One region of the Pseudomonas sp. C11 genome, then DNA from elsewhere that is predicted to be linked to it. Evidence: predicted binding sites of a transcription regulator. Region 1 holds the regulator's gene; the other holds the start of a gene.
The links. The regulator FliA, encoded in region 1, starts transcription of late flagellar genes. The targets are predictions, from matches to a motif close to CTAAAGTTTNNNNNNNNNNNGCCGNTAA.
Positions count from the first base shown of each region.

Region 1 (14,451 bases):
GCGAGGTTGATGCAGGCGGCTGATCAGTTCAGCTTCGGCCTTGCTCAGGCCACAGGACTGGGTCAGGTCATCGACACTGGCCCCCATGCCCACCAGGCGCGCAGCCTGGGTGAAGGACAGGCTGTTGGGATCGCGCTGCTCGATCTGACTGACCTTGTCCGGTAACGGCGCCACGATACGACGCAGTTCGTGCAACTCCTCGCCCATGCGAATGCTACCGGTCAGGTAGGCATCGAGGCGTTTGCCCAGCTCGCGAATCCGCGCATCGCGCGCGGCGTCACGCCTGGCCTGCTCCGCCAACAGCCGCTGCTGATTGCGGTACAGGCCGTTGCAGACGATGCCCAATGCCACGCACAGCAGCGCCACGAAGGCCAGGGCCGCAGCAAGCATGGCAAACTCGGACATGGCTCAGATGCTCTCCAGCTCCGACCACTCTTCCTCGGACATCATCTTGTCGAGCTCGACCAGGATCAGCAGTTCGCCGTTCTTGTTGCAAACGCCCTGGATGAACTTGGCCGTCTCGTCGTTACCGACGTTCGGCGCCGTTTCGATCTCGGATTGGCGCAGGTAAACGACCTCGGCGACGCTGTCGACCAGGATGCCGACCACTTGCTTGTCCGCCTCGATGATGACGATACGGGTGTTGTCGGTCACCGGCGCGGAGCCCAGGCCGAAACGCTGGCGCGTATCGATCACCGTGACCACGTTGCCGCGCAGGTTGATGATGCCCAGCACATAGCTCGGAGCCCCCGGAACCGGTGCGATTTCGGTGTAGCGCAGGACTTCCTGTACCTGCATCACGTTGATGCCATAGGTCTCGTTGTCCAGGCGAAAGGTCACCCACTGCAGAATCGGATCTTCGGCACCTTGTGCAGAACTTTTCTTCATGTCCCTAGCCTCGTCAAAAACCGCTCAGTGCGGCACGCGCGGATTACACCCGCTTGTCATCAACTATAGAGCCCGTTGGCACGAGCCCACCAATTCTTAATGCAGTTTTCCGCCATTGAGGTGCTTGGCACCCCCACTGGCAATCAGTTCGGCAAGCGCCGCCACATCGAGCAGCGCACACATGTGTTCGATTACCGTACCCGCCAGCCAGGGGCGTTGCGTGCGCTGGCTGCGCCACTTGACCTCACTGGGGTCAAGGCGGATGGAGCGACTGACCTGATGCACTGCCAGCCCCCACTCGTAGCCCTGCACGGAAATCACGTACTGCAGGCCTTCACGGAAGTCGTCGCGGTAACGATCAGGCATGACCCAGCGCGCGGTATCCAGCACCTTGAGGTTACCGGCCTGGCTGGGCAGGATGCCGAGGAACCAGTCGGGCTGGCCGAACAGCGGCGTCAGCTCCTGCCCTTCCAGCGGGTAGATGGAACCGAGGCAGATCAACGGAACCGCCAGCGTCAGCCCGGCAACGTCGAACAACAGGCATTCGAACGGCTCCTCAGCCCAGCCGGGACGCCCGTCGGCATCGAGGGCGGTCTGCAGCGGCGTGATCTCGGCAACCGGTGCCACCAGCGGCGGCGCCTCTTCGATCACCGGAGTCGGCACGATCACTTCAGGGGCAGTGACCTGCACCTGCGGCGCGGCCACCACCGGCATCGCAACCGGCTGAACCAGGCGCGCATCACGCACCTGCTCCTCGAGTACGGCAGCCTCGAACTCATCGATATCGACGGACTGTTCGAGCTCGGCAGCCGCTTCCTGCAGCAGGCCGTCCAGATAGGACTGCAGGGCCAGTTGGGAGCGCGTGGCAGTAGCGAGGTTACGACTCATGGGTGAACACCGTGATCAAGGCCTGTACAGCCTATCGGCAGGAATGTGGCTCGACTTGAGTGCAGTTCAACACAGACGCGCATATCAGGCTACCTGCGCGGCGGGCTGATGGCTCAGCAGATGCTTGAGCAAGGCACGATAGGCGATCACGCCACGGCTACCCGCGTCGAACTGCGAAGGCGTGCGCCCTGCCCGACTGGCATCGCGCAAGCGCGTATCGACCGGAATATAGGCCGGCCAGAGATGATCGGGGTAAGTATTGCGCAAGACTTTCAGCGTGCTCATCGAGGCCTGGGTACGGCGGTCGAACAGCGTCGGCACGATGGTGTATGGCAGCGCCTGCTTGCGCGAACGATTGATCATGGTCAGCGTGGTGATCATGCGCTCCAGCCCCTTGACCGCAAGGAACTCGGTTTGCACCGGGATCACCAGTTGCTGACTCGCCGCCAGGGCATTGACCATGAGCACGCCGAGCAGCGGCGGACTGTCGATGACCGCGTGATCGAAATCCTCCCACAGCTGCGCCAGGCTTTTGGCAATCACCAGCCCCAGGCCGCTCTGCCCCGGCGACTGACGCTCCAGCGTCGCCAGTGCGGTACTCGAGGGCAACAGGGAAATGTTCTCGTGGCTGGTGCCATGCAGCAATTGCTTCGGCAGCCCCTGCGGCACGTTGCCCTGATGCAGGAACAGGTCGAAACAGCTGTGCTCCAGCGTATCCGGGTCATGGCCGAAATAGCTGGTCATGGATCCGTGCGGATCGAGGTCGACGACGACGACACGCTTGCCGGCATCCGCCAGCAGACCCGCCAGTGCGATGGACGTGGTGGTCTTGCCGACACCACCTTTCTGATTGGCTACTGCCCAGACTTTCATCTTTTCTCATCCTCCCGGCGTGACGCATGCAGACCGAGAATGGCTGTCGACCGCCGCGACGGCGCGACTGGGATTTGACGGTTCACGGTTGTGCGGCCCCCTGCTCTGGCGCTTTTGCAGGTTGCGTGCCAGCTCCGCCTTGGCTTGCAGCGGTACTACCGCTGTTACGGCGATTGTCCAGGTCACGCGAGATCACCAACACCACCCGACGATTACGGGCACGCCCTTCGGCCGTCGAATTGTCCGCAACCGGCTGAAATTCACCATAGCCCACCGCAGACAGACGGACAGGATTGACCCCGTCCATGGCGAGCATGCGCACGATGCTTGCCGCTCGCGCCGAGGACAGCTCCCAGTTGGTCGGATACTGGGGCGTCTGGATCGGCAGGTTGTCGGTGAACCCTTCCACCTTCACCGGATTTTCATAGGGTGCCAGAATCTTGGCGACCTTCTCGATGATGTCGAATGCCTGATTGTTCGGCAAGGCATCGCCGCTGGGGAACAGCAGGCTGGAACTGAGTTCGAGCTCGATCCACATTTCGTTGCCGCGAATATTCAACTGATCGCTCTGGATCAGGTCACCGAAGGCGTCACGCACGCTGGAGGCAATGCTGCGCAGCGTACTGTCGGTCACATCCTTGTCGTCCTCGTTCATCGTCGCCCGTTCGGGATCGCCGGTACGCGGGCGTTCCTCACCGATAGGAATGGGTTTGATCGAACGATCCGGCTGGTTGAATACACCGGTCAGGGTGTCCGAGAGAATCTTGTACTTGCCCTCGTTGATCGAGGAGATGGAGTACATCACCACGAAGAAGGCGAACAACAGCGTGATGAAATCCGCGTAGGACACCAGCCAGCGCTCGTGATTCTCGTGTTCTTCCTGATGCCGTCTGCGGGCCATAGTGCCTCCATCAGTCCATGAAGCCTTGCAGCTTCAATTCGATGGAACGCGGGTTCTCACCCTCGGCGATGGAGAGAATGCCCTCGAGCAGCATTTCCCGGTAGCGCGACTGGCGCAGCGCAATGGACTTGAGTTTGTTGCCAGCCGGCAGCAGCAACAGGTTGGCGAACCCCACACCGTAGATGGTGGCGACGAAGGCCACGGCGATGCCACTGCCAAGCATGCTGGGGTCGGCCAGATTGCCCATCACGTGGATCAGGCCCATCACCGCGCCGATGATGCCGATGGTCGGCGCATAGCCGCCCATGCTCTCGAACACCTTGGCGGCCTGAATATCACGGGCCTCCTGGGTATAGAGATCGACCTCGAGGATGCTACGGATGGATTCCGGCTCAGCACCATCGACCAGCAACTGCAGCCCCTTGCGCGCATAGGCGTCCGGCTCGGCGTCAGCCACCGACTCCAGACCGAGCAAGCCCTCCTTGCGCGCCACCATGCTCCAGCCGACGACCCGGTTGATACCACCGACCAGATCGATGCGCGGCGGGAAGAAGATCCAGCGCAACACGCCCACGGAACGCTTGAACGTGCTGATCGGCGTCTGCAGGAAAGCCGCGCCGAGCGTACCGCCGAGCACGATCAGCGCCGCCGGACCATTGAGCAGTGCCGAGGCTTGTCCGCCTTCGAGATAGTTGCCCCCGAGGATGGCGACGAACGCCAGAATGACGCCGATTAGACTCAGGACATCCATGCATGACCGCCCGGCTCAGGTTTCATCACTGACAGGCCTCGGCCAGGTGTCGGCCGATGTCGTCGAGCGAATAGACCGCATCGGCCAGATCGGCCTTCACCACCGCCATAGGCATGCCATAGATCACGCAGCTGGCTTCGTCCTGGGCCCATACCTGGCTACCGTTCTGCTTGAGCAGGCGCGCACCCTCACGGCCATCGGCGCCCATGCCGGTGAGCACCACGGCCAGCACCTTGTCGTTGAACGATTTGGCGGCAGAGCCGAAGGTGATGTCGACACAGGGCTTGTAGTTGAGACGCTCGTCACCGGGCAGGATCTTCACCGCACCGCGACCGTCAACCATCATCTGCTTGCCGCCAGGGGCCAGCAAAGCCAGGCCAGGGCGCAGGATGTCACCGTCTTCGGCTTCCTTGACCTGGATGCGGCAAAGCTTGTCCAGGCGCTCGGCGAAAGCCTTGGTGAAGGCAGCCGGCATGTGCTGGATCAGCACGATCGGCGCCGGAAAGTTGGCCGGCAGTTGGGTCAGAACTCGTTGCAGGGCGACCGGACCACCAGTGGAGGTGCCGATGGCGACCAGCTTGTAGGCCTTGCGGCGCGGTGCCGGCGAATTACTACTGGCACTGGAGGCAACGCCTGCAGCCGACACAGTACGCGCAGGAGTCGCGGGCGCCGGCGTGCGAACGGGGGTAGCGCTGCGACTTGGCGCAGGCGTCGGGCTGGTGACAGCCGGTGCCGGTGTGGCAAGCGCAGAACTGAAGCGACGGTTGCTGCGTGCAATGGAATGCACCTTTTCACACAGCAGTTGCTTGACCTTCTCCGGGTTACGCGAGATGTCCTCGAAATTCTTCGGCAGGAAATCCACCGCCCCGGCATCCAGCGCATCCAGGGTGACACGTGCGCCTTCATGGGTGAGTGAGGAGAACATCAGCACAGGCGTCGGACAACGCTGCATGATGTTACGTACAGCCGTGATGCCATCCATCATCGGCATCTCGTAATCCATGGTGATCACGTCTGGCTTGAGCGCCAGCGCCTGATCGATGGCTTCCCGTCCGTTGGTGGCCGTCCCGACCACCTGAATGCTGGAATCGGCAGACAGAATTTCCGAAACACGCCGGCGAAAGAAGCCGGAGTCGTCTACTACCAAGACCTTGACTGCCATAAACACTCCTAGACGGCACGGGCATCGGCCCGTGCCGCAAAACCATCAGAAACGTCGAGCGTAGCGCTTGAGCATGCTCGGTACGTCGAGAATCAGCGCGATGCGACCGTCGCCGGTGATGGTCGCCCCGGACATCCCCGGGGTGCCCTGCAACATCTTGCCAAGTGGCTTGATTACCACTTCTTCCTGACCGACCAATTGATCGACGACAAAACCGATGCGTTGACTGCCTACGGTGAGGATCACCACATGCCCTTCACGCTGCTCCTCCATGAACGCCTGCGGCACCAACCAACGCTTGAGATAGAACAGCGGCAGCGCCTTGTCGCGCACGATCACCACTTCCTGGCCATCGACCACGTTGGTGCGCGACAGATCGAGGTGGAAGATCTCGTTGACGTTGACCAGCGGGAACGCGAAGGCCTGATTCTCTAGCATGACCATCAGCGTCGGCATGATCGCCAAGGTCAGCGGGACCTTGATGACGATCTTCGAGCCCTGGCCCTTCTGCGAGAACACGTTGACCGTGCCGTTGAGCTGGGAAATCTTGGTCTTGACCACGTCCATGCCGACACCGCGACCGGACACGTCGGAAATTTCGGTCTTGGTCGAGAAGCCCGGGGCGAAGATCAGGTTGTAGCATTCGAACTCATTCAGACGTTCGGCTGCATCCTTGTCCAGCAAGCCCTTCTCCACCGCCTTGGCGCGCAGGATGTCGGCATCCATGCCCTTGCCGTCATCGGTGATGGACAAGAGGATGTGGTCACCTTCCTGCTCGGCGGACAGCACCACCCTACCTGCGCGAGCCTTACCGGCCTTCTCGCGTTCTTCCGGGGTCTCCACGCCGTGGTCGACCGCGTTGCGCACCAAGTGCACCAGCGGGTCGGCCAGCGCCTCGACCAGGTTCTTGTCGAGGTCGGTTTCTTCGCCCACCAGCTCGAGGTTGATCTCTTTCTTCAGATTGCGCGCCAGGTCGCGAACCAGGCGCGGGAAACGGCCGAAGACCTTCTTGATCGGCTGCATGCGGGTCTTCATCACCGAAGTCTGCAGATCCGCCGTGACCACGTCGAGGTTCGACACCGCCTTGGACATGGCCTCGTCGCCGCTGTTGAGCCCCAGGCGCACCAGGCGGTTACGCACCAGTACCAGCTCGCCGACCATGTTCATGATCTCGTCGAGGCGTGCGGTATCGACCCGTACGGTGGTTTCGGCTTCGCTGGCAGGCGCCTTCTCCGCCGCCGCAGGAGCTGGCGCAGCAGCACGCGGCGCAGCGGGTTCGGGCTTGGCCGCCGGCTTGGCCGCCGGCGCAGCAGCTGGCTGAGGCGTAGGCTTGGCCGCCGCAGGAGCCGGTGCTGCCGCTGCGGCCGGAGCGGCAGCTGGAGCCGGCGCTACGAATTTGCCCTTGCCGTGCAACTCATCGAGCAGCGATTCGAACTCGTCATCCGTGATGTCGTCACCGGCCGGGGCACTCGGGGCGGCGGCTGGCGCGGCCGCTACAGGCGCGGCAGGCGAAGCCGGCGCGGCGAACTGGCCCTTGCCGTGCAACTGATCGAGCAAGGCTTCGAATTCGTCGTCGGTGATATCGTCACCGGCAGGTGCGGCGGGCGCGGCAGCAGCAGGAGCTGCAGGGGCCGGTGCCGATGCGGCTGGCGCGGCGAACTGACCTTTGCCATGCAGTTGATCGAGCAGCGCTTCGAATTCATCGTCGGTGATATCGTCACTGCCGGCGCTGGCTTCGGGCGCAGCCGGCGGCGTATCCCCCAGTGCATCGAGCAGTTGCTCGAACTCGCTATCGGTGATGTCGGAGGACGCAGCACTTGCAGCAGGCGTGGCAACAGGTTCGGGCTCCGGCTCCGGCGCGGCCTGAACCGCTACAGGCTCGGCAACCGGCTCGGGCTGCGCACCTGCTGGCTCGGCCAGGCGTGCCAGGGCCGCCAGCAGCTCGGGCGATGCTGGCGTAGGCTCGGAGCGTTCCCGAACTTGGCCAAACATGCTGTTGACCGCATCCAGCGCCTCGAGCACAACGTCCATCAGTTCAGCGTCAACGCGACGCTCGCCCTTGCGAAGGATGTCGAACACGTTCTCGGCAATATGACAGCACTCCACCAGCTCGTTGAGCTGAAGGAAGCCTGCTCCGCCCTTGACGGTGTGGAAACCGCGAAAGATGGCGTTCAGCAGGTTCATGTCGTCCGGTCGGCTTTCCAGCTCGACCAACTGCTCGGACAACTGTTCGAGAATCTCGCCGGCCTCTACCAGGAAATCCTGGAGGATCTCTTCATCGGCGCCGAAGCTCATGTGGGGTGCTCCTTAGAATCCAAGACTGGATAGCAGGTCGTCGACATCGTCCTGATTGGAGGCGACGTCATCACGCTTATCGGCATGAATCTGCGGACCTTCACCCGTCGACGGCGATTTTTGCTGCTGTTGTTCGGCACGCAATGCATCGTGGTCATGTTCGATACCCGCGAAGCGGTCTACCGAACTGGCCATTAGGACTAATTTAAGCAGGTTGCTTTCCACCTCGGTGACCAGCTGCGTCACCCGCTTGATCACCTGACCGGTCAGATCCTGGTAATCCTGCGCCAGCAGAATGTCGTTGAGGTGGTTGGACAGCTTGCTGCTGTCACGCTCGCTACGCGCAAGGAACAGCTCGATGCGTTTGGCCAGCTCACGGAAACCCTCTGCGCCGATTTCCCGGCGCATGAAACGACCCCACTCGGCGCTGAGGCTCTGCGCCTCATCGGCCAGGTCATTGACCAGTGGTGCACTCTGCTCCACCAGATCCATGGTGCGGTTAGCCGCTTTCTCGGTCTGGGTGACGACGTAGTTCAGACGCTCGGTGGCGTCGGATATCTGCGACAGCTCCTTGGCATGAGGCATGCGCGGGTCGAGCTGAAAATTGACAATAGCGTTGTGCAGCTCACGGGTCAGCTTGCCGACCTCGTGATACAAACCACGATCACGAACCTTGTTGAGCTCATTGATCAGTTGCACCGCGTTGCCGAAGTTACCTTTTTCGAGGCTATCGACCAGTTCGCGGGCATTGGTTTTCAGGGACGTTTCAAGATCGCCCAATGTGGAATCATCGTGTTCCATAGCACCCTCGCGGCCGACATCAGCCGTTGACCCGCTCGAAGATCTTCTCGATCTTTTCCTTCAGCACCTGCGCAGTGAAGGGCTTGACCACATAGCCATTCACGCCGGCCTGAGCCGCTTCGATGATCTGGTCACGCTTGGCTTCGGCGGTGACCATCAGCACCGGCAGGTGCTTGAGGCGCTCATCCGCACGTACCGCACGCAGCAGGTCGATGCCGGTCATACCGGGCATGTTCCAGTCGGTGACCAGAAAGTCGAAGCTGCCGCTCTGCAGCATCGGCAACGCTGAAGTGCCGTCATCGGCCTCGGCGGTATTGGTGAAACCCAAGTCTCGCAAGAGGTTCTTGATGATCCGTCGCATCGTCGAAAAATCGTCAACGATGAGGATTTTCATGTTCTTGTCCAAGTCGACCTCCGTACAGTCCCAAACGTATTGCGTTTGCAACTACGTCCTTTAATCGTGAAACCGTTTCTGCCTGCGAGTGCGCTGCGACTCAGCCAGCGCGCCATTCACTCAGCCGCGAACGCAGACGCGCCGCGCACTGACTGTGCAACTGACTGACGCGCGATTCGCTGACCCCCAGTACTTCACCGATTTCCTTCAGGTTCAGTTCTTCATCGTAATACAGCGCCAGCACCAGACGCTCGCGCTCCGGCAGGCCGGCAATGGCCTCGGCCAATGCCGCTTGAAAGCGTTCATCTTCGAGATCCCGCGAAGGTTCGAGGTGGGTGTGCCCGGCGTCTTCGTGCAGTCCGCCATGTTCACCGTCCTGCAATAGGTCGTCGAAACTGAACAGGCGGCTGCCCAAAGTGTCGCCAAGAATGCCGTAGTAATCTTCCAGACTCAATTGGAGTTCGGCAGCAACCTCGTGATCTTTAGCGTCACGCCCCGTTCTCGCTTCAACGGTACGTATCGCATCGCTGACCATCCGGCTGTTGCGGTGCACCGAACGCGGTGCCCAATCGCCCTTGCGTACCTCGTCGAGCATGGCACCGCGGATGCGAATACCGGCGAATGTTTCGAAGCTTGCACCCTTGCTGGAGTCGTATTTGCGCGAGGCTTCGAGCAGGCCGATCATCCCGGCCTGAATCAGATCGTCCACCTGCACGCTGGCTGGCAGACGCGCCAGCAAGTGATAGGCAATGCGCTTGACCAGCGGCGCATAGCGCTCGATCAACTGGTGCTGGGAGTCCTGCGCACGAGCCTTGTTGTACATACGAAGTCCAGAGGCTGCTGTCATACGGCCGAGTCTGCTGTCGGTTGCTTCACCAGGCGCTCGACGAAGAACTCCAGATGGCCGCGCGGGTTGGCCGGCAGCGGCCAGGTATCGACCTTCTGAGCGATTGCCTTGAACGCCAGTGCGCATTTGGAGCGCGGGAAGGCTTCATAGACGGCGCGCTGCTTCTGCACCGCCTTGCGTACGCATTCGTCGTAGGGCACCGCGCCGACGTACTGCAGGGCGACATCGAGAAAACGATCCGTCACCTTGGTCAGCTTAGCAAAGAGATTGCGACCTTCCTGCGGGCTGTGCGCCATGTTGGCCAGCACGCGGAAGCGGCTGATGCCATGGTCGCGGTTGAGCAGCTTGATCAGCGCGTAGGCGTCGGTGATCGAGGTCGGCTCGTCGCAGACCACAACGAGAATTTCCTGCGCCGCCCGCACGAAGCTGACGACCGCATCGCCGATGCCGGCTGCAGTGTCGATCACCAATACGTCGAGGTTTTCGCTGATATCGCTGAATGCCTGGATCAGGCCGGCGTGCTGCATGGGCGAAAGGTTGACCATGCTCTGCGTGCCCGATGCGGCCGGCACGATGCGGATACCGCCCGGCCCCTGCAGCAGGACGTCACGCAGGTCGCACTCACCAGCGATCACGTCGGCCAGGGTGCGCTTGGGGCTCAGCCCCAGCAGCACATCGACGTTGGCGAGCCCAAGGTCGGCGTCCATCAACATCACCCGGCGCCCCAGATCGGCGAGGGCCATGGACAGATTCACCGACACGTTGGTCTTACCGACACCGCCCTTGCCGCCGGTTACCGCGATCACCTGTACGGGATGCATACCCATGTTCTCTCAATACCTTGTCTAACTTCGACTTGGCCAACCGGCCGTTCGCCCCTGCAAAAAACGCAGGGTTTGCAACACTTTAGCGCTTCAGCCGACGCGCCGCGCGGTTCCTTGATAGAGACCGGCGAACAATTGCGCCATGGCGTCCTCGCTCGGCTCCTCCGGCGCCTGCAATCCCACCGCGCGGCTGACCAGTTGGTGGCTACGCGGAACGTGCAGATCATCCGGAATCCGCGGCCCGTCCGTGACATAGGCTACCGGCAGATGCTGGCCTATAGCCAGACCCAAAACCTCACCCAGGCTCACGGCCTCGTCCAGCTTGGTCAGTATGCAGCCGGAAAGGCCGCAACGCTTGTAACTATGGTAGGCCGCCTTGAGCACCTGTCTCTGACTGGTAGCGGCCAGCACCAGATAATTCTTGGCTTTCAGGCCGCGCGCAGACAGGCTTTCGAGCTGCAGACGCAGGGCCGGATCGTTGGCGGGCAACCCCGCCGTATCGATCAGTACGACACGTTTCTTGGCCAGGGGCGCCAGGGCTTGCAGCAGCGACTGCCCCGGATCGATCTGAGTCACCGAGACGCCGAGGATGCGCCCCAGGGTCTTGAGCTGTTCCTGGGCGCCGATACGGAAGCTGTCCATACTCACCAGAGCGACCTGCTGAGCACCGTACTTAAGCACGTAACGCGCGGCCAGCTTGGCCAGCGTGGTGGTCTTGCCCATGCCGGCGGGGCCGACCAGGGCAATCACCCCGCCCTCTTCCAACGGCTCGACCTTGGGCGTCTTGATCGCATGGGCCAGGTGCGCCAGGAGCATGCGCCAGGCCTGACGCGGCTCGGCGACACCTGCCACGCGGTCGAGCAACGCCTGCGACAGCTCGGCCGACAGGCCCATACGCTGCAAGCGGCGCCACAGGTTGGCCTGCTGCGGGCGACGGCTCTGCATTTGCCCCCAGGCGATGGAGCCCAGTTGTACTTCGATCAGCTCACGCAGGCCGTGCAGCTCGAAGCGCATGGCATCGAGCGCACGCGGATCGACACTGGGCGCGGCAGCCACCGGCTTCTCGACGGGGCGCTGCGGCTTGACCGGGGTCGCCGGCAATTCCGGCGCCACCAGCGAGTCATTGGCGAAAAGTTGACGGTCTTTCGACGAGTCCTGTTCGGCACGGGTCGCCAGCTCCGCCTGAGCATTGGCGATGCGCGCCTGAGTCTTGCGCAGCTCGGCCTCCAGAGCCGGATTCGGTCGAACCGGCGCCGGCGCCACCTGATAGTCGAGCGCGGCGGTCAGCTCGACACCGCCGGCCACGCGACGATTGCCGATGATGGCCGCGTCGGCGCCCAGTTCGTCACGCACCAGTTTCATGGCGGTCCGCATATCAGCAGCGAAGAAACGTTTGACCTGCATGACCCTTTACCTCAGTTCTGGCCCACAGTGGCGACTATGGTGACCTGCTTGTTGTCCGGAATTTCCTGGTAGGCCAGCACGTACATGCTGGGTACCGCCAGCCGCGCGAAGCGCGACAACATCGCCCGGATCGGACCGGCCACCAGCAGGATCACCGGTTTGCCGAGCATTTCCTGGCGCTGCGCCGCTTCCACCAGGGAACGTTGCAGCTTCTCGGCCATACCTGGTTCGAGGAGGATGCCATCCTCGCTACCCTGACCGGCCTTCTGCAGACTGTTCAGCAATATCTGTTCCAACCTTGGTTCAAGGGTGATCACAGGCAGCTCCGGCTCTAGTCCCACGATGCTTTGCACGATGGCGCGAGCCAGCGACACGCGAACGGCTGCGACCATGGCGGCGGGATCTTGACTCTTTGGCGCGACGTTGGCGATGGCCTCGGCGATGGTACGGATGTCGCGCACCGGCACCTGCTCCTGCAGCAGCGCCTGCAATACCTTGAGCAGGGTCGACAGCGACACGAGCCCAGGCACCAGCTCTTCGGCCAGCTTCGGCGAACTCTTGGCCAGCAATTGCATGAGCTGCTGCACCTCCTCGTGCCCAAGCAGCTCATGAGCGTGCTTGTGCAGGATCTGATTCAGGTGGGTGGCGACCACGGTGCTGGCATCGACCACGGTGTAACCGAGCGATTGCGCCTGGTCACGCTGACTGGGATCGATCCACACCGCCTCCAGGCCGAACGCCGGATCCTTGGCGGCAATGCCATTGAGCGGGCCGAACACCTGACCGGGGTTGATCGCCAACTCGCGATCCGGGTAGACCTCGGCCTCGGCCACGCTGACGCCCATGAGCGTCAAACGGTAGGCATTGGGTGCCAGGTCGAGGTTGTCGCGGATATGCACCGACGGCATGAGAAAGCCCATCTCCTGCGACAGCTTCTTGCGTACACCCTTGATCCGCGCCAGCAACTGACCACCCTGGTTGCGGTCGACCAGCGGAATCAGGCGGTAGCCCACTTCCAGACCCACCATGTCCACTGGCGTCACATCGTCCCAACCCAGTTCCTTCACCTCCTGGGCCTTCTGCGCCGGCAGCAGCTCCTGCTGGCGCTGCACTTCCTTGACTTCCTCTTCCTTGACCTTGCGGTTCTTGTGTGCGATCCAGTAGGCGCCACCCGCAGCCACCAGGCCCAGACTGATGAAGGAGAAGTGCGGCATGCCCGGCACCAACCCCATGGCAATGAGGATGGCCGCAGCCACCGCCAACGCCTTGGGCGAAGCAAACATCTGCCGGTTGACCTGCGCACCCATGTCCTCGGCACTGGAAACCCGGGTAACCATCACCGCCGCCGCCGTCGATAGCAGCAGGGATGGGATCTGCGCCACCAGACCGTCACCAATGGTCAACAGGGTGTAAACCTTGCCAGCCTCGGCGAACGGCAGCGCATGCTGCAGCACGCCAATGGCGATACCGCCGATAAGGTTGATGAACAGAATCAGCAGGCCGGCGATGGCGTCGCCGCGTACGAACTTGCTGGCACCGTCCATGGAGCCATAGAAGTCGGCCTCCTGGGCCACCTCGCTGCGGCGTTTCTTGGCCTCGACCTGGTCGATCAGACCGGCGTTGAGGTCGGCGTCGATCGCCATCTGCTTGCCGGGCATCGCGTCGAGGGTGAAGCGAGCGCTCACCTCGGAGATACGCCCGGCGCCCTTGGTGACCACCACGAAGTTGATGATCATGAGGATGGCGAAGACCACGATACCGACCACGTAGTTGCCGCCGATCACCACCTCACCGAAGGCCTGGATCACCTGCCCCGCCGCACCATGGCCGTCATGACCATTGAGCAGCACCACACGAGTCGAGGCCACGTTCAGCGCCAGACGCAGCAGCGTGGCAGCCAGCAGGATCGTGGGGAACACCGCGAAATCCAGGGGACGCAGGGCGTAGATACTGACCAGCAGCACCACGATCGACAACGCGATACTGAAGGTGAACAGCACGTCGAGCAAAAACGGCGGCACCGGCAGCATCACCATGCCGAGCATCACCAGCAGCAACAGGGGAATCCCCAAATTGCCGTGGCGCAACCCGGCCAAGTTACTGCGTACGTCACCGATCAACTGTGCGCGATCTACTGCCACGGCCTTACCCCAAGTCATCAATCTTTTGACGCGGAAACGCGTCCTGATGGGGTAATGGCAAGAAGCGTTCCAGAAAGAGGATTACAGACTGCAATCGCAAAAAATACGCGACTGCTCGCCGACTCCATCACTCGTCGCGGCGTAGATCCGGCGGGATCGGCAGATCCGGCAGAGGCCCCGGCCGTTTGCCCTTGCCAGCCTGGAACTGGCGAATCTGATAGACGTAAGCAAGTACCTGAGCCACAGCCAGGTAGAGACCTGCTGGGATTTCCTGATCCAGCT
Region 1 covers NZ_JAWIIP010000002.1:131,412-145,862, forward strand. Annotated here, with positions in the region: gene VC352_RS03735 (DUF2802 domain-containing protein) at 1-405, opposite strand, end outside; gene VC352_RS03740 (chemotaxis protein CheW) at 409-888, opposite strand; gene VC352_RS03745 (CheW domain-containing protein) at 985-1,776, opposite strand; gene VC352_RS03750 (ParA family protein) at 1,861-2,649, opposite strand; gene motD (flagellar motor protein MotD) at 2,732-3,550, opposite strand; gene VC352_RS03760 (flagellar motor protein) at 3,561-4,301, opposite strand; gene VC352_RS03765 (chemotaxis response regulator protein-glutamate methylesterase) at 4,327-5,463, opposite strand; gene VC352_RS03770 (chemotaxis protein CheA) at 5,509-7,758, opposite strand; gene VC352_RS03775 (protein phosphatase CheZ) at 7,771-8,559, opposite strand; gene VC352_RS03780 (chemotaxis response regulator CheY) at 8,579-8,953, opposite strand; gene fliA (RNA polymerase sigma factor FliA) at 9,054-9,800, opposite strand; gene fleN (flagellar synthesis regulator FleN) at 9,797-10,627, opposite strand; gene flhF (flagellar biosynthesis protein FlhF) at 10,715-12,028, opposite strand; gene flhA (flagellar biosynthesis protein FlhA) at 12,040-14,187, opposite strand; gene flhB (flagellar biosynthesis protein FlhB) at 14,297-14,451, opposite strand, start outside.

Region 2 (16,767 bases), on a different contig from region 1:
ACCCGATCCTGCGTGACAGCAAGCGCTTCGCCATTCACCTGCTCGGTGCCGACCAGCAGGCCGAAGCCTACGCTTTCGCCGGTAAGGGCAAGGACAAGGCCAAAGGCATCGAATGGCACCTGAGCGAGCTGGGTAACCCGCTGCTGAGCAAGGCCACCGCCATCATCGAATGCGAACTGTGGCGTGAATACGACGGCGGCGACCACGCCATCATCGTCGGCGCGGTGAAGAACCTGATCCTACCCGAGCAGGAAGTCACGCCCATGCTCTACCACCGCGGCAAGCTCGGCGCCCTGCCCCAGCTCGCCTGATTCTCTTTTGGCCGCGCCATTACCCCCTCGGTAGCGGCCTTTTTTATTCCGCACGCGGTGCCCTCAAGGCGTCGCGGCAGTGGCCAGCCCGCTCGCCTCGTCAGCAGGCGAACGTGGCAGGCCACCTGTTCCCATCCGCTCTGGCTCCCAGGGAGCCAGTTTGCAACGGAGCCCCCCATGACCTCTCTGTTTCGCCAGCAGGCTTTCATCGACGGACACTGGCTCGACGCCCAGGACGGCTCGACCAGCGCCATCTTCAACCCGGCCAACGGCCGCCAGATCGGCAGCGTGCCGCACATGGGCGCGGCCGAGACGCAGCAGGCCATCGCTGCCGCCAACCGCGCCTGGCCGGCCTGGCGCGCACTGACCGCAAAGGAGCGCAGCAACCTGCTCAAGCGCTGGTACGCGCTGATCATCGAGCACAGCGATGCGCTCGCAGAAATCCTCACTTTGGAACAGGGCAAGCCACTGGCGGAAGCCAAGGGCGAGATTCTCTATGCCGCCAGCTTCATCGAATGGTTCGCCGAGGAAGCCAAGCGCATCTACGGCGACACCATCCCCAGCCACAAGAGCGATGCGCGCATCGTCGTGAACAAGGAGCCAATCGGCGTGGTCGCGGCCATCACGCCGTGGAACTTCCCGGCAGCGATGATCACCCGCAAGGTCGGCCCGGCCTTGGCCGCCGGCTGCACCTGCATCGTCAAACCGGCACCGGAAACCCCCTTCAGCGCCCTGGCCCTGGCCGCCCTGGCGGAACAGGCGGGGATTCCCGCTGGCGTACTCAACGTGATCACCGGCGATGCCGTAGCCATCGGCGGCGAGCTGACCAGCAGCCCACAGGTGCGCAAGCTCTCCTTCACCGGCTCGACGCCCATCGGCAAGTTGTTGATGGCGCAGTCGGCCAACACGCTGAAGAAGGTGTCGCTGGAACTGGGCGGCAATGCGCCTTTCATCGTCTTCGACGATGCCGACCTGGAAAAGGCCGTGGACGGCGCGCTGGTCGCCAAGTACCGCAACAACGGCCAGACCTGCGTGTGCGTCAATCGCTTCCTGGTGCAGGCCGGCATCCACGATGCCTTCGTCGCGCGTCTGGCCGAACGGGTCGCCGAACTCGGCGTTGGTGATGGCTTCAGCGAGGGCGTCAAGCTCGGCCCTCTGATCAACGAACGCGCCGTGCAGAAGGTCGAGGATCACGTGCACGACGCGCTGAGCAAAGGCGCACGCCTGGTGCTGGGCGGCGAACGCCACCCGCTGGGCCACGGCTTCTTCCAGCCCACGGTGCTGGCCGAGGTGACCGAGCAGATGAAGGTCGCCCGCGACGAAACCTTTGGCCCACTGGCGGCAATCTTCCGCTTCGGCGATGAAGCGCAAGCGGTGCGCATGGCCAATGACACCGAGTACGGCCTCGCCGCCTACTGCTACACCCGTGACCTGGGCCGTGCCTGGCGCATGAGCGAGGCGCTGGAATATGGCATGGTCGGCATCAACGAAGGGCTGATCTCCACCGAGGTCGCCCCCTTCGGTGGCGTCAAGTCGTCCGGCCTGGGTCGCGAAGGCTCGAAGTACGGCATCGACGATTATCTGGAGATCAAATACACCCTGATGGGCGGCCTGTAACCACAGAAGGATGAGCAGATGAGCAACGAAAAGTACGAAAAGGGCCTGGCCATTCGCACTCAGGTGCTGGGCGAGGCCTACGTCAACAAATCCATCGAGAACGCCGACGACTTCAACCGCCCACTGCAGGAACTGGTCACCGAGTACTGCTGGGGCCACGTCTGGGGCCGCGAGGGTTTGTCGCTGAAAGAGCGCAGCATGATAAACTTGGCCATGATTTCGGCCCTCAACCGCCCGCATGAACTGAAGCTGCACGTTCGCGGCGCCCTGCGTAACGGCCTGAGCCGTGAGCAGATCCGCGAGATCCTGCTGCAGGTCGGCATCTATTGCGGCGTACCGGCAGCGGTAGACAGCTTCCGCCTCGCTCGGGAAGCCTTCGCCGAAGCAGACGCGGAGCAGGGCCAGCAAGACTGATGAAGGAGCGCCCACGGGGCACCTCTAAAAACGTAATCGAGGCAGCCAGCGCAATACCGATGGCGGCCCCGCAAAAACAGGCGAAAAACGCTCGGAGTCGCGTTCGACTTTACGTGTTGTAAATGAGCATTTTGAGCCTGTTTTTAACGCAGCGATGGCAACGCAGATAGTTTTTAGAGATGCCCCAAGGGTGCTCCTTCGTTGTTTTTCTACGGATAGCCTCACAAGAGCGGACCCCATGAAACGCCTGCCACTCGACGACAGCTTCAAGGTCAATCGCAACCCGGTCACCCTGCGCGAAATCGTGCTGGACAAGTTGCGCAGCGCCATCATGAATTTCCAGCTCCTGCCGGGCGATCGCCTGGTCGAGCGTGACCTCTGCGATCGCCTCGGGGTCAGCCGCACCTCGGTACGCGAGGCGCTGCGCCATCTGGAATCCGAAGGCCTGGTGGAGTTCGCCGGTGCCAAGGGCCCACGCGTGGCCATCATCACCCTGGAAGACGCCCGCGATATCTACGAGCTGCGCTGCGTACTGGAAGGCCTGATCGTCCAGCTGTTCACCCTCAACGCCAAGCCCAAGGACATTCGCGCCCTGGAAAAGGCTCTGGAGGAGAACCGCAAGACGCTGGAGAGCGGCGACCTGCAGGCCGTGTTGGAGTCGGTTCAAGGCTTCTACGACGTGCTGCTCGAAGGCTCCGGCAACCAGATCGCCGCCACCCAGCTGCGCCAACTGCAGGCTCGTATCAGCTACCTGCGCGCCACCTCGGTGTCGCAGACCAACCGCCGTGGCACCAGCAACCAGGAAATGGAGCGCATCGTCGAGGCGATCAAGAGCGGCGATCCGCTGGCCGCGCACCAGGCCTCGGTGGATCACGTCCGGGCAGCCGCCAAGGTGGCGCTGGACTACCTTAAGTCCAAGCAGGACGAAACCGGGGAGATGCGCGACTTCGTCATCCCTATCGCCCAGCAAGAGCCCCGTATCGGACGCTGATGCCATGCCCGCTCCGCGCTTCTGCCCGCAGTGCGGCTCGGGCGATCTCAGCCGCCGACTGCCCGACGGCGACACCCATGAACGCCTGATGTGCGGCGCCTGCGGCTATATCCACTACGAGAACCCCAAGGTCATCGCCGGCTGCATCATCGAGCGCGAGGGCCGCTACCTGCTGTGCCAACGCGGCATCCCGCCACGTGTTGGCACCTGGACGCTGCCGGCCGGCTTCATGGAAAACGGCGAGACCACCGAACAGGCCGCGCTGCGCGAAGTCTGGGAAGAAACCGGGGTACGCGCCGAAATCCTCTCGCCCTACTCCATCTTCAGCGTGCCGCGCATCAGCGAGGTGTACATCATCTTCCGCGCCTGCGCGCTGGAGATCACCGGCCAGCATGGCCCGGAAACCCTCGACTACCGCTTCTTCGCCCCCGAGGAAATCCCCTGGGACGCGATCTACTACCCGGCCATCCGGCAGATCCTCGAGCGCTATATCGAGGAACGCCAGGCCGGCGTGTACGGCATCTATATGGGCAACGACGACACCGGCAAAGTGCATTTTATGCGCTGAGTGCCGCCCCCGCCCCGGATGCAATCCGGGGGACGCGCCCTCTGTGGAGCATCCCGGATTACATCCGGGCTACGTCGCCCAAGCGCTCGGCATCACGCCTCGACGCCCTCGACGATGATAACTTCCGCCTTCGCCACCCCCTGGCGATGCACACAAGCGTCCTGGTATTCGGCCGAGTTGTAGCAGGCCAGCGCCTGCTCGTAGGAGTCGAACTCGATCACCACGCTGCGCTGCGGTGTCGACCGCCCCTCCATGGCCTGCGAGCGGCCACCGCGAGCCAGGAAACGCCCACCATGCAGGCTGAACGCGGCGGGCGCGCGGCGGGTGTATTCGCTGTATTGCTGCGGGTCGGTGACATCGACGTGGGCGATCCAGTAGGCCTTCATGCTGACTCCGGTAGAGGGTGGTTTTATAGGTATTATGGTATACCATGAATCCATCCTCCCGAGACAACCCAGGTGCCGCCTCATGTCATTCAACTCCATCGAAGAAATCATCGAAGACTACCGCCAGGGCAAGATGGTGCTGCTGGTCGATGACGAGGATCGCGAGAACGAGGGCGACCTGCTGCTGGCTGCAGAGAAGTGCACCCCGGCCGCGATCAACTTCATGGCCCGCGAGGCGCGCGGCCTGATCTGCCTGACCCTGACCGAAGAACATTGCCAGCGTCTGGGCCTGGAGCAGATGGTGCCGGCCAATGGCAGCGCCTTCAGCACCGCGTTCACCATTTCCATCGAGGCCGCCCAGGGCGTGACCACCGGCATTTCCGCCGCCGACCGCTGCCATACGGTGCTGACCGCCGTGGCGCCGAACGCCGTGGCCGAGGATCTGGTGCAGCCTGGGCACATCTTCCCGTTGCGCGCCCGCGACGGCGGCGTGTTGACCCGCGCCGGACACACCGAAGCCGGCTGCGACCTGGCCCGCCTGGCTGGGCTGACGCCGGCCTCGGTGATCGTCGAGGTGATGAACGAAGACGGCAGCATGGCGCGCCGCCCGGATCTGGAAGTGTTCGCCCGTCAACACGGCATCAAGATCGGCACCATCGCCGACCTCATCCATTACCGCCTGAGCAATGAACACACCGTGGTGCGTATCGGTGAACGCGAGCTGCCCACCGTTCACGGCACCTTCCGCCTGGTGACCTATGAAGATCGCATCGCCGGCGGCGTGCACATGGCCATGGTGATGGGCGACATCCGTCACGATGAGGCGACGCTGGTACGCGTGCACGTGATCGATCCGCTGCGTGATCTGGTCGGCGCCGAATACACCGGCCCGCAGAACTGGACGCTCTGGGCGGCCCTGCAGAAAGTGGCGGAAACCGGGCATGGCGTGGTGGTGGTGCTGGCCAACAACGAATCGTCGCAAGCCCTGCTCGAACGCGTACCGCAACTGACTCAACCGCAGCGCCCGTTCAGCCGCACACAGTCGCGCATCTATTCGGAAGTGGGTACCGGCGCCCAGATCCTGCAGGATCTGGGCGTCGGCAAGTTGCGTCACATGGGCCCACCGCTGAAGTATGCGGGCCTAACCGGCTATGACCTGGAGGTCGTCGAAAGCTTACCTTTCGAGCCAGCGGTTACAGCTTGAAGCGTGCCACCATCTGATTGAACGACACAGCCAGGCGCGACAGATCCTGGCTGGACGCGCTGGTCTGGTTGGCACCTGCTGCAGTCTGGGTCGACAGCTCCTGGATGTTCACCAGATTGCGATCCACTTCGCGGGCCACCTGGGCCTGCTCTTCGGCGGCGCTGGCGATCACCAGATTGCGCTCGTTGATCCCGGCGACGGCCTGAGCAATGCGCTCCAGCGCCTCACCGGCCTGCTGCGCCAGGCTCTGGGTGCTCTGTGCCACATCCTGGCTCTTGCCCATGGAACGCACGGCCTGCTCGGCGGTGTTCTGCACGGTACCGATGATCGATTCGATTTCACCGGTGGAGGTCTGCGTGCGCGCAGCCAGCGCGCGAACCTCATCGGCCACCACGGCGAAACCACGGCCCTGCTCGCCGGCACGCGCCGCTTCGATGGCCGCATTGAGCGCCAGCAGGTTGGTCTGCTCGGCGATGCCTCGGATCACGTCGACCACGTTGCCGATATTGCGCACCTGCTCGGCCAGGGTCTGCACGGTCGAAGTGGACGCACCCAACTCGACCACCATGCCGTTGATGGCCTGCACCGCTTCACGTGCGCCTTCACGCCCACCCTCAGCCTCCTGGTTGGCACTGCGCGAGGCTTCAGAGGTGGAGACGGCGTTGCGCGCGACCTCCTCCACCGCAGCGGTCATCTCGTTGACGGCGGTGGCCGCCTGCTGAATCTCGTCATTCTGACGCACCAGGCCACGCGTGCTTTCGTCGGTCACCGCGCTCAACTCTTCGGCCGCCGAGGCCAGTTGGTCGGATGCCCCGGCGATCTCCTGCAGAGTGCGGCGCAGGCTAGCCTGCATGCTGCCCAGGGCACGCAACAGTTGACCGGCCTCATCCTGGCGAGTGCTGTCGATCTGCACCGTAAGATCGCCTTCCGCCACGCGCTGGGCGCTGACCACCGCAGCAGCAATGGGCGCACTGATGCTGCGCGTGATCAGCAGCCCCAGCGCGATGGCCAGCAAGAAGGCAAGCGCGACGCCGCCATAGAGCATCAGCTTGGCCGAGCTCTCCAGTTCCTTGGCGTTCTCAGCCCCTTCTGACGCCTGGCGATTGTTGGAGTCGATGATGGTGGTCAACTTCTCACGCAGTGCCGCGAATTGCTGGCGCTGTTCACCATTGATGAGTGCGCTGGCCTCGTTGGTCTGCCCCTGCGACAGCAGTTGCAGCATGCGGGCTACCGTTGCGTTGTAGGCGGGCCAGTCACGCTCCATCTGGTCACCCGCGATACGCTCGTCATCCGCCAGCAGCGTTTGCCGATATTCGGCGAAGTTCTTCGCCGCTGTCCGAGCGTTTTCCTGCAGGCTGTCGATGACCTCCTGGCGAGCGGCTTGCGGCTCCTGCGCTACCGTCAAGCTGAGCAAGCGATAGAGATCGCGCTGCTGCGCCAGCAGCGCAGAGTTGACGTTGTTGACCTTTGCCACCGACACGAGGTTATTGGCGAATACCGACTGTAACGCGTTCGATAGCTGGCCGATGCCATTGCCACCCAAGGCACCGATGATCAGCGTGATAAGGGCCGAAAGAATGAAGGCAGAAAGCAGTTTGGTCGCCAGTTTAGTGTTGTCGAGCCAGCTCATGATGAGCTCCTAGGCAGAGAAAGCAGGAAGAGGAACGGTAAACCGATATTCACCAATGGTCTGAATCGGCTTATCGATTAATAACTTAAGCGGATGCGGAGGAAATTCCGTGAGAGATGAGGCCTGGACACGGCCAAGGCGGCTTGCATAAATCTTGGAATACCATAATATGATATTCCGTAGGCCGAGCAATCGAACGAGCGCATCAGGACAATCCCAACAAGCCCTCGATCACGGCCAGACTTAACACACCCCGAATGGGGTCACTGCTCCCTGAAGGCGGGCGTGAACAATCGCCCGCTTGCGTAAAAACACAACAACGAGGGCAAGCAAGATGGTGTTCAAGAAAACCATAGCGGCAACGCTGATCGCCACGCTCATGGGCGCGGCAGCCGCCACCGCAAGCGCCGCCGATAGCCTGAGCTTCGTCAGCTGGGGCGGTACCACTCAGGATGCGCAGAAAGACGCCTGGGCGGTGCCATTCGGCGAAAAGACCGGCATCAAGGTGCTGCAGGACGGCCCAACCGACTACGGCAAACTCAAAGCCATGGTCGAAAGCGGCAACGTGCAGTGGGACGTGGTCGACGTGGAGGCGGACTTCGCCCTGCGAGCCGCCCGCGAAGGCCTGCTCGAACCCCTAGACTTCAACGTCATCAAGCGCGATCGCATCGACCCGCGTTTCGTCTCCGACCACGGTGTCGGCTCCTTCTTCTTCTCCTTCGTACTCGGCTACAACGAACGAAAACTCGGCAAGGGCAAACCGCAGGACTGGACAGCGCTGTTCGACACCGCGACCTATCCGGGCAAGCGTGCGCTGTACAAATGGCCGAGCCCCGGCGTGCTGGAGCTGGCCCTGCTGGCTGACGGCGTACCGGCCGACAAGCTCTATCCGCTGGATCTCGATCGCGCCTTCAAGAAACTCGACACCATCAAGAAAGACATCGTCTGGTGGGGCGGCGGCGCGCAGTCGCAACAACTGCTCGCCTCCGGCGAAGTCAGCCTCGGCCAGTTCTGGAACGGGCGCATCCATGCCCTGGAACAGGAAGGCGCCTCGGTGGGCGTGAGCTGGAAGCAGAACCTGGTCATGGCCGATTTCCTGGTCGTGCCCAAAGGCGCGAAGAACAAGGATGCCGCCATGAAGTTCCTGGCCATGGCCAGTGGTGCAGAAGGTCAGGCCGAGTTCGCCAACCTCACTGCCTACGCACCGGTCAACCTGGATTCGGTCGCGCAGCTCGACAAAGAGTTGGCACCCAGCCTGCCTACCGCGCATGAAGCCGATCAGATCACCCTGGACTTCGCTTACTGGGCCGAGCATGGCAATGACATCGCCGCCCGCTGGAATGAGTGGCTGCTGAAATGAAGATCGCCGCCGTGCCGTTGACCCAGTCACCCGCCGGCGGCTCTCCCCGCCCGGCGCGTCTGGCTCGCTGGAAGGGTTCGCTCCCGCTGCTGCCTGCCTTGCTGTTCCTGGCGCTGTGCTTTCTGGCGCCACTGATCGGGCTGTTGCTGCGTGGCGTGCTGGAGCCGACGCCCGGGTTGGGCAACTACGAAACCCTGTTCGCCAATTCGTCCTACGCCAAGGTGCTGTTCAACACCTTCTCGGTGGCGGGTCTGGTCACGTTGATCAGCCTGCTGCTGGGCTTTCCCCTGGCCTGGGCCATCACCCTTGCCCCGCGTGGCTGGGGCCGCTGGCTGCTGAGCATCGTCCTGCTGTCGATGTGGACCAGCCTGCTGGCCCGCAGTTACGCCTGGCTGGTGCTGCTGCAGGGCTCGGGAGCAATCAACTCGGCGCTGATGTGGCTGGGCCTGATCGATGAACCGCTGGAGCTGGTGCATAACCTGACCGGTGTGGTGATCGGCATGAGCTACATCATGATCCCGTTCATCGTTCTGCCGCTGCAGGCGACCATGAGCGCCATCGACCCGATGGTGTTGCAGGCCGGCTCGATCTGCGGCGCCAGCCCCTGGAGCACCTTCTTCCGTGTGTTCCTGCCGCTGTGCCGACCGGGGCTGTTCTCTGGCGGCCTGATGGTGTTCGTCATGTCCCTGGGCTACTACGTCACCCCGGCGCTGCTCGGTGGCGCGCAGAACATGATGCTGCCCGAGTTCATCGTCCAGCAGGTGCAGTCCTTCCTCAACTGGGGCCTGGCCAGCGCGGCGGCAGCCCTGCTGATCGCCATTACCCTGCTGCTGTTCTACGTCTATATGAAGCTGCAGGCGGAATCGCCGGTCGCCTCCAGTAACGCGAGGTAAACATGCTGCTCTCCCCCAATGCCATTGGCGGTCGGCTGCGTGCCGGCCTGTACCTGACCACCGGGGCGATCGCCGCCTTCCTGCTGCTGCCGATCGTGTTCATCGTGCTGCTGTCGTTCGGCTCCTCGCAGTGGCTGGTCTTCCCGCCACCGGGCTGGACGCTGAAGTGGTACGGCCAGTTCTTCTCCAATCCGGAGTGGATAGCCTCGGCCCTGACCAGCCTCAAGGTCGCCGTGCTGACCACCGTCTGCGCTGTCGCCCTCGGTCTGCCTTGCGCCTTCGCCCTGATACGCGGCAAGTTTCCCGGCCGCGAAGCCTTGTACGCGCTGTTCACCCTGCCGATGATCGTGCCGCTGGTGATCATCGCCGTGGCCGTGTACGCGCTGTTTCTCAAGCTCGGCTACACCGGCACGCTGTTCGCTTTCGTGGTCAGCCACGTGATCGTCGCGCTGCCGTTCACCATCATCTCGATCATCAACTCGCTGAAGCTGTTCGACCAGTCCATCGAGGATGCTGCGGTGATCTGCGGCGCCTCGCGCCTGCAAGCCATCGTCAAGGTGACCTTCCCGGCCATCCGCCCCGGCATCGTCGCCGGCGCGCTGTTCGCCTTCCTGGTGTCGTGGGACGAGGTGGTGCTGAGCGTGATGATGGCCAGCCCGGAATTGCAGACCCTGCCGGTGAAGATGTGGACCACCCTGCGCCAGGATCTGACGCCGGTCATTGCAGTGGCCTCGACCCTGCTCATCGGCCTGTCCATCGCCATCATGCTGATCGCCGCGCTGCTGCGTCGGCGCAGCGAAACGAACGCCTGATTATTCGAGGTACATGAGATGAGCGCGGTACTCAAAACATCCGATGAACAGGCGCCCCTGGTCAGCCTGCGCAACCTGAACAAGCATTACGGCAACTTCGCCGCTGTCGACAACATCAACCTGGACATCCGCGACGGCGAGTTCCTCACCTTCCTCGGCTCCAGCGGCTCGGGCAAGAGCACCACCCTGGCCATGCTCGCCGGCTTCGAGACGCCCAGCTCCGGGGAAATTCTGGTCAACGGCCAGTCGCTGGTGCAGGTACCGCCACACAAGCGCGATATCGGCATGGTGTTCCAGCGCTATTCGTTGTTCCCGCACCTCAACGTGCGCGACAACATCGCCTTCCCGCTGACCATCCGCAAGCAGAAACCCGCCGAGATCGAAAAGCGTGTCGATGCCATGCTCAAGCTGGTGCAGCTCGAACCTTTCGCCCACCGTCGCCCTGCGCAACTCTCCGGTGGTCAGCAGCAACGCGTGGCCATCGCCCGCGCACTGGTCTACGAACCGCGCATCCTGCTGATGGACGAACCACTCGGCGCCCTCGACAAGAAGCTGCGCGAGGATCTGCAGGACGAACTGCGCCACCTGCACCGGCGCCTGGGCATCACCATCGTCTACGTCACTCATGACCAGGAAGAAGCCATGCGCCTGTCGCAGCGCATCGCCATCTTCAGCCACGGCAAGATCGTCGGCCTGGGCACCGGCACCGACCTCTACCAGGCACCGCCGAACGCTTTCGTCGCCTCGTTCCTGGGCAACTCCAACTTCCTCCGCGCCACGGCCGTCAACGCCCAGCAGGTGATGTTCGAGCAGCGGCCGCTGCAGGTGCCCGCGCAATCGGCGCAGCACGCGGGCAAGGAAGTGCTGCTGATGATCCGCCCCGAGCAGGCGCAACTGCTGACCGCCGAACAGGCCAGCGCCACGCCGCTACCGGCCGGCTACAACGAGATCTCCGCAAAGGTCGAAGAGATGGTCTTTCTCGGCGACAGCCTGACCTGCAGCGTGATCACCGCTGGCGGCAGCCGCCTCAGCCTCAAAGCCTTGTCCATTGCGGCCACGACTCACCAACCGGGCAGCGACGTGCGCGTGCGCTGGCAGACGGCACACACCTGCGTCTATCACGAGTGGAACGACAGCGATCTGCTCAAGGGCGCCGGCAGCCACTGAAGCCAGACCTCGACGACCCTCGGCGGCGAGCCTCGAGTCGACGCCGAGTTGGCCACTGCAACGGCAATATTGTGGAAACACGCGGGGCGTCACAAAGCGCACATGCGCGCTTGACTTCACCCCGCTGAAACGGGCATCTGGCAAGGCTTAGCTCAGCCTGTCCGAGACTCGCGGCAACACCGCACCGATCCGATGAATGCAACAGGTCAAGCGATGCAATAAGTCATGCCTCAGTAGTTCTAGCGCAGCACCCAACAAGGAGGGTCCTATGCACAAAAGGCTGTTGGCAGTGGGGGCGCTGATCGCCGCTTGCCAGTTCACGTCGGCGCAGGCCGAGCAACAGACGCTGACCTTCGTCAGTTGGGGCGGCTCCACCCAGGCCGCGCAGGAACAGGCCTGGGCCATCCCCTTCGAGCGTGAGACCGGCATTCGCGTCATCCAGGCCGGCCCCACCGACTACGACAGTTTTCGCAAGATGGTCGAGAGCGGTGACGTGACCTGGGACGTGGTCGACGTCGAGGCCGACTTCGCCCTGCGCGCCGGCCGTGAAGGGCTGCTCGAGCCCCTGGATCTGAAGCAGGTCGCCCAGCGCCAGATCGATCCACGCTTCGTCACCATCTATGGCGTCGGCTCGTTCTATTTCTCCTTCATCCTCGGCTACAACACCCAGGCCCTCAGCGAAACGCCCTCCGGCTGGGCGGCGCTGTTCGACCTCGAACGTCATCCTGGCAAGCGTGCCCTGTACAAGTGGCCAAGCCCGGGCGTGCTGGAAATGGCCCTGCTGGCCGATGGCGTGCCGGCCGACAAACTCTACCCACTGGATCTCGACCGCGCCTTCAAGAAGCTCGACAGCATCAAGTCGCAGATCGTCTGGTGGGGCAGCGGCGAGCAATCGCAACAGTTGCTGACCTCCGGGCAGGCCAGCCTGGGCATGTTCTGGAACGGCCGGATCAGCGCCCTGCAGCGTGAGGGCGCGAGCGTAGGCATCGATTGGCAGCAGAACCTGGTCACGGGCGATTTCCTGGTCATCCCCCGGGGTACGCGCAACAAGGAAGCGGCCAAGCGCTTTCTGGGTCATGCCACCAGCGCGGCCGCCCAGGCCGACTTCGCCATGCGCAGCGGCTATGCGCCGGTTAACCTGGGCAGTGCGGCATTGATACCGGCGCAGCTCGCGGCGGAGCTGCCGAGCGCTCATGCAGCGGGCCAGATCACCCTCGACTTCAAGTACTGGAGCCGTAACGGCGCGGCCATCAGCAAGCGCTGGTACGCCTGGCAAGGGCAATAGTCGCAAGGGCTTGCGCGCCCAGACCTTTGGTATACCATATTATCGTAATACCTCAGCAGTTCATTCAGAGGCTACTGCGATGATCCACCCCGATACCTACAAGAAAGTCATGGGCGCCTTTCCCTCTGGCGTCACCGTCATCACCACCCTCGACGACGACGGCCAGGTTGCCGGCCTGACTGCCAGCGCCTTCAGTTCGCTGTCGCTGGATCCGGCCCTGGTGCTGTTCTGCCCCAATTACAGCTCCGATTCCTACCCGCTGCTGATCCGCAACAAGCGTTTCGCCATTCACCTGCTCTCTGCCGGACAACAGCACGAGGCCTACGCCTTCGCCAAGAAAGGCAAGGACAAGGCGCAGGGTATCGAGTGGCGCTTGAGCGAACTGGGCAACCCGTTGCTGCCAGGCGCCACGGCGATCATCGAATGCGAGCTGTGGCGCGAGTATGAAGGCGGTGACCACGCCATCCTGGTCGGCGCGGTGAAGAATCTGATCGTCCCCGAGCAGAGTCCGGCTCCAATGGTCTATTGCCGCGGCAAGATGGGTGCGCTGGCGGCCTTGGCCTGATCACGCGCCATCACACCCGCAGAACTCGCTGGCGCTGGCCTGAACAAGCGCCAAGGCACAGACGATCTGCGGGCTTGACTGATCAGCCTTCTCCAGGCGCGACCATACGCATGGGCCGAGTGCCTATCTTGGCCCCCGTGACCTCGTCCACAGCGATCGCCTGAATTTCCGTGCCGGTTTCGGCATCGAGGAAACGCGTCAGCTTGCCGCCTCCGCGATGCTGCCGACCCCACGCGCCAATCATGAACAACACCGGCAGGAAGTCGCGCCCCGCCGCGGTCAATAGATATTCCTCCCGCGGCGGATGCTCAGAGTAGCGCCGCTTCTCCAGCAATCCCTCTTCAGTCAGCGACGCGAGCCGGCGCGTCAGCATCGTCGGGGCAATGCCCAGACTCTTGCGCAATTGATCGAAGCGCGAGAGGCCAGCATGGGCGTCCCGCAGGATCAATATGCTCCAGGCATCCCCCGCTACAGCCAGGGTTCGTGCGATCGGGCACGGGTCATCGCATTCTTTTTCACTGTCCATACTATTTTGATAGTGACTTCTTTTCAGGTTGACTGTATTGTCCGTATCAAATTGATACTAACAGCTCGCCGACGAGCAATCCATCCGCGTGGAGATTTCATTGATGCCTCCCAACACCTCAGATATCGCACCCTCAGCCGCTGTCTCTTCACTCCACACTACAACCAAGACGCCCAGCCCGAGCGCTACCTGGCAATGGAAGGATGTCCCAACCCGCATGCTCGATGTCGACGGGACAGCTTTTGCTTATCGACAACTCGGGCCTGACTCCACTGTGCCAGTGGTCTTTCTGCATCACCTGATGGCTACGCTCGATGACTGGGATCCAAGGCTGATCGACGGTATCGCTGCGCAACGCCAGGTGATCGCCTTCGACAATCGCGGAGTGGGGGCATCGCAAGGTTTGGTGCCAGCCAACATCGACGAGATGGCGCGCGATGCCATCGCCTTCATCCGCGCCATGAAGCTCGAGCAGGTCGATCTGCTCGGCTTCTCGATGGGCGGTGGCGTGGCACAGAGCATGGCCCTGCAGGCGCCTGGCCTGATTCGTCGCCTGGTACTGACAGGAACGGGGCCGCGCGGCGGTGGCGGCATCGACAAGGTTACCAAGGTCGCGGTGCTGGCCTATCTCAAGGCGGCCCTGACCTGGAGCGACGCGAGGAACTTCCTGTTCTTCCCACGCACGAGCGATGGCAAGCGCGCCGCACAGGATTACTTCGCCCGGCTCGCAGAACGTAGCAAGGACCGAGACAAGACGATCTCGCTGCAGGCGCGTCTCGCCCAGCTCAAGGCGATCCGCCATTGGGGTTTGAGCGACCCTGACGATCTTTCTGCCATCGAGCAGCCGGTGCTCCTGGCAAACGGCGACAACGACCTGATGGTCGACAGCCAGCTCTCGGTCGAGATGGCTCGGCGGCTGCCGAATGCCTACGTCACGCTTTTCCCCAACTCGGGGCATGGCGGGATCTTTCAGTACCACCGCGCCTTTGTGCCTGCGGTACTGAAATTCCTGGCCGACTGATCCGAGCCGGTAAACATGCCCAGTCAGAGACGAAGCCTCACACCATGAAAGCCCTTACCTTCAAACGCTACGGCAAATCGCCCGAGATTGGTTTCAGTGATCTTCCTCGCCCTACCCTCAAGGCCGACGAACTCTTGGTCGAGGTGCATGCCGCCGGCCTGAACCCGATCGACAATATGGTCATGACGGGTATGTTCAAGCCGATCCTGTCCTTCCAATTTCCAGCCACGCTGGGTAGTGACCTCGCCGGTGTGGTGGTCGCGGTCGGCAGTCAGGTTACGCGCTTCAAGCCGGGCGATGCCGTGTTTGCCAGCCTGTTCGATCTAGGCCGGGGCTCGCTGGCCGAACTTGCCGTCGTCCCGGAGCATGCAGCCGCCCTGAAACCAGCCAACCTGGACTTCGTGCAAGCTGCATCTATCCCGATGGTCGGGCTTACCTCATGGCAGGCGCTGAATGAGCGCGCTCGCCTGCAGGCCGGGCAAAAAGTCTTCATCCCCGCCGGCTCCGGTGGAATCGGCACATTTGCCATCCAGTTGGCCAAGCACCTGGGAGCCCGGGTGGGCACCACCGTCAGCACGAGCAATATCGAGCTGGTGCGTAGCCTGGGGGCAGACGAAGTAGTCGACTACAAGAAACAGGCATTCGAAGAGGTGCTACACGGCTATGACGCCGTACTTGGCACCCTCAGGGGCGATGCGCTGGAAAAAGCCATGGCCATCCTCAAACCGGGCGCCAAGATCGTTTCGCTGATTGGCCCGCTGGACGCAGCATTCGCGCGCGCAAGAGGGCTGAACCTTGTCCTGAGAGGCGTATTTGGGCTGATGAGCCGCAAGATCAGGCGTCTTGCGAACCGACAGGGCGCCTCCTACTCGTTCCTCTTCGTGCGCCCCGATGGCCACCAGCTCGCTCAGCTTGGCCAACTTCTCGAAGCACAGCGTATTCGGCCAGTGATCGACAAGGTATTCAACTTCGAACAGGCAAAAGAGGCGCTCGACTACCTCGCCCAGGGGCATGCCAAAGGCAAGGTAATCGTCAGCATGCGTTGAGCCCCCATCCGTACATAGAGGAAAGACCCATGAGCATTTCTGGAAAAATCGCCGTGGTAACCGGTGCTTCATCCGGCATCGGTGCCATTTATGCGGCTCGTCTCGCCCAGCGCGGCTATGACCTGTTGCTCGTTGCCCGGCGTGGTGAACGCTTGCACAGCCTTGCCACCCAGCTGGAGCAGAACTTCGCCATCAAGGCTGCGACACGAGTCGCCGATCTCGAGAACGAAGCCGACCTGACCGCACTGGCCACCACGCTCGCCGAAGACCCAGCGATCGCCGTACTGGTGAACAACGCCGGGATCGCCAGGCTCAACCCAGTCGCCGAGGTGTCGCCGCAAGATTCACTGGCGCAGATCGCCTTGAATATCACCGCACTGACGCGCCTGACGCATGCGGTGCTGCCAGCGTTCAAAGCGCGTAACGAGGGGGTGATCATCAACATTGCCTCGGCCTTGTCGCTGCATGCGCTGCCGATAAGCGCCGTATACAGCGGCACCAAGGGTTTCGTGCTCAATTTCAGTCGTGGTCTGCAGCAGGAACTGGCCAACACGGGGGTTCGGGTGCAGGTGGTCTTGCCTGCCGCCACGGCCACCGATCTTTGGGACGCTGCAGGGGTGCCCTTGGCCACGCTGCCGAAAGAAGCGGTAATGGCAACCGAACACCTCGTCGATGCGGCAATGGCCGGTTTCGACATGGGCGAATCGGTCACCCTGCCATCCCTGGCGGATAACGCCCTGTGGGAGCGCTTCGACACGGCACGTGCGGAGCTCTTCGCCGCAATGCAGACCGGCCAGCCGGCACCACGACTGCTCAAGCTCTAACGCCGCATCTCCAAGCGGCGCTGCCGATGGCCCCGGTCAGGTCTTGAAGCGACGCACGAGGCCATTCAACTCATCCGACAGCGCCGTCAGGGTCTTCGCATCACTGCTGGTCGCGCTGGCCAGTTCGGCCACCTGCTGCGAATCGCT
Region 2 covers NZ_JAWIIP010000001.1:613,488-630,254, forward strand. Annotated here, with positions in the region: gene VC352_RS02790 (flavin reductase family protein) at 1-311, shown strand, start outside; gene VC352_RS02795 (NAD-dependent succinate-semialdehyde dehydrogenase) at 489-1,928, shown strand; gene VC352_RS02800 (carboxymuconolactone decarboxylase family protein) at 1,947-2,342, shown strand; gene VC352_RS02805 (GntR family transcriptional regulator) at 2,581-3,333, shown strand; gene VC352_RS02810 (NUDIX hydrolase) at 3,338-3,901, shown strand; gene VC352_RS02815 (DUF1330 domain-containing protein) at 3,994-4,287, opposite strand; gene ribBA (bifunctional 3,4-dihydroxy-2-butanone-4-phosphate synthase/GTP cyclohydrolase II) at 4,370-5,491, shown strand; gene VC352_RS02825 (methyl-accepting chemotaxis protein) at 5,481-7,121, opposite strand; gene VC352_RS02830 (polyamine ABC transporter substrate-binding protein) at 7,456-8,481, shown strand; gene VC352_RS02835 (ABC transporter permease) at 8,478-9,374, shown strand; gene VC352_RS02840 (ABC transporter permease) at 9,377-10,186, shown strand; gene VC352_RS02845 (ABC transporter ATP-binding protein) at 10,205-11,353, shown strand; gene VC352_RS02850 (ABC transporter substrate-binding protein) at 11,622-12,638, shown strand; gene VC352_RS02855 (flavin reductase family protein) at 12,718-13,203, shown strand; gene VC352_RS02860 (helix-turn-helix domain-containing protein) at 13,286-13,729, opposite strand; gene VC352_RS02865 (alpha/beta hydrolase) at 13,947-14,750, shown strand; gene VC352_RS02870 (NADP-dependent oxidoreductase) at 14,795-15,796, shown strand; gene VC352_RS02875 (SDR family oxidoreductase) at 15,826-16,620, shown strand; partial or broken gene VC352_RS25280 (methyl-accepting chemotaxis protein) at 16,657-16,767, opposite strand, start outside.
Region 2: VC352_RS02825 (methyl-accepting chemotaxis protein) is a predicted target of FliA. The motif match lies at 7,184-7,211, and genes of this name have one in related genera.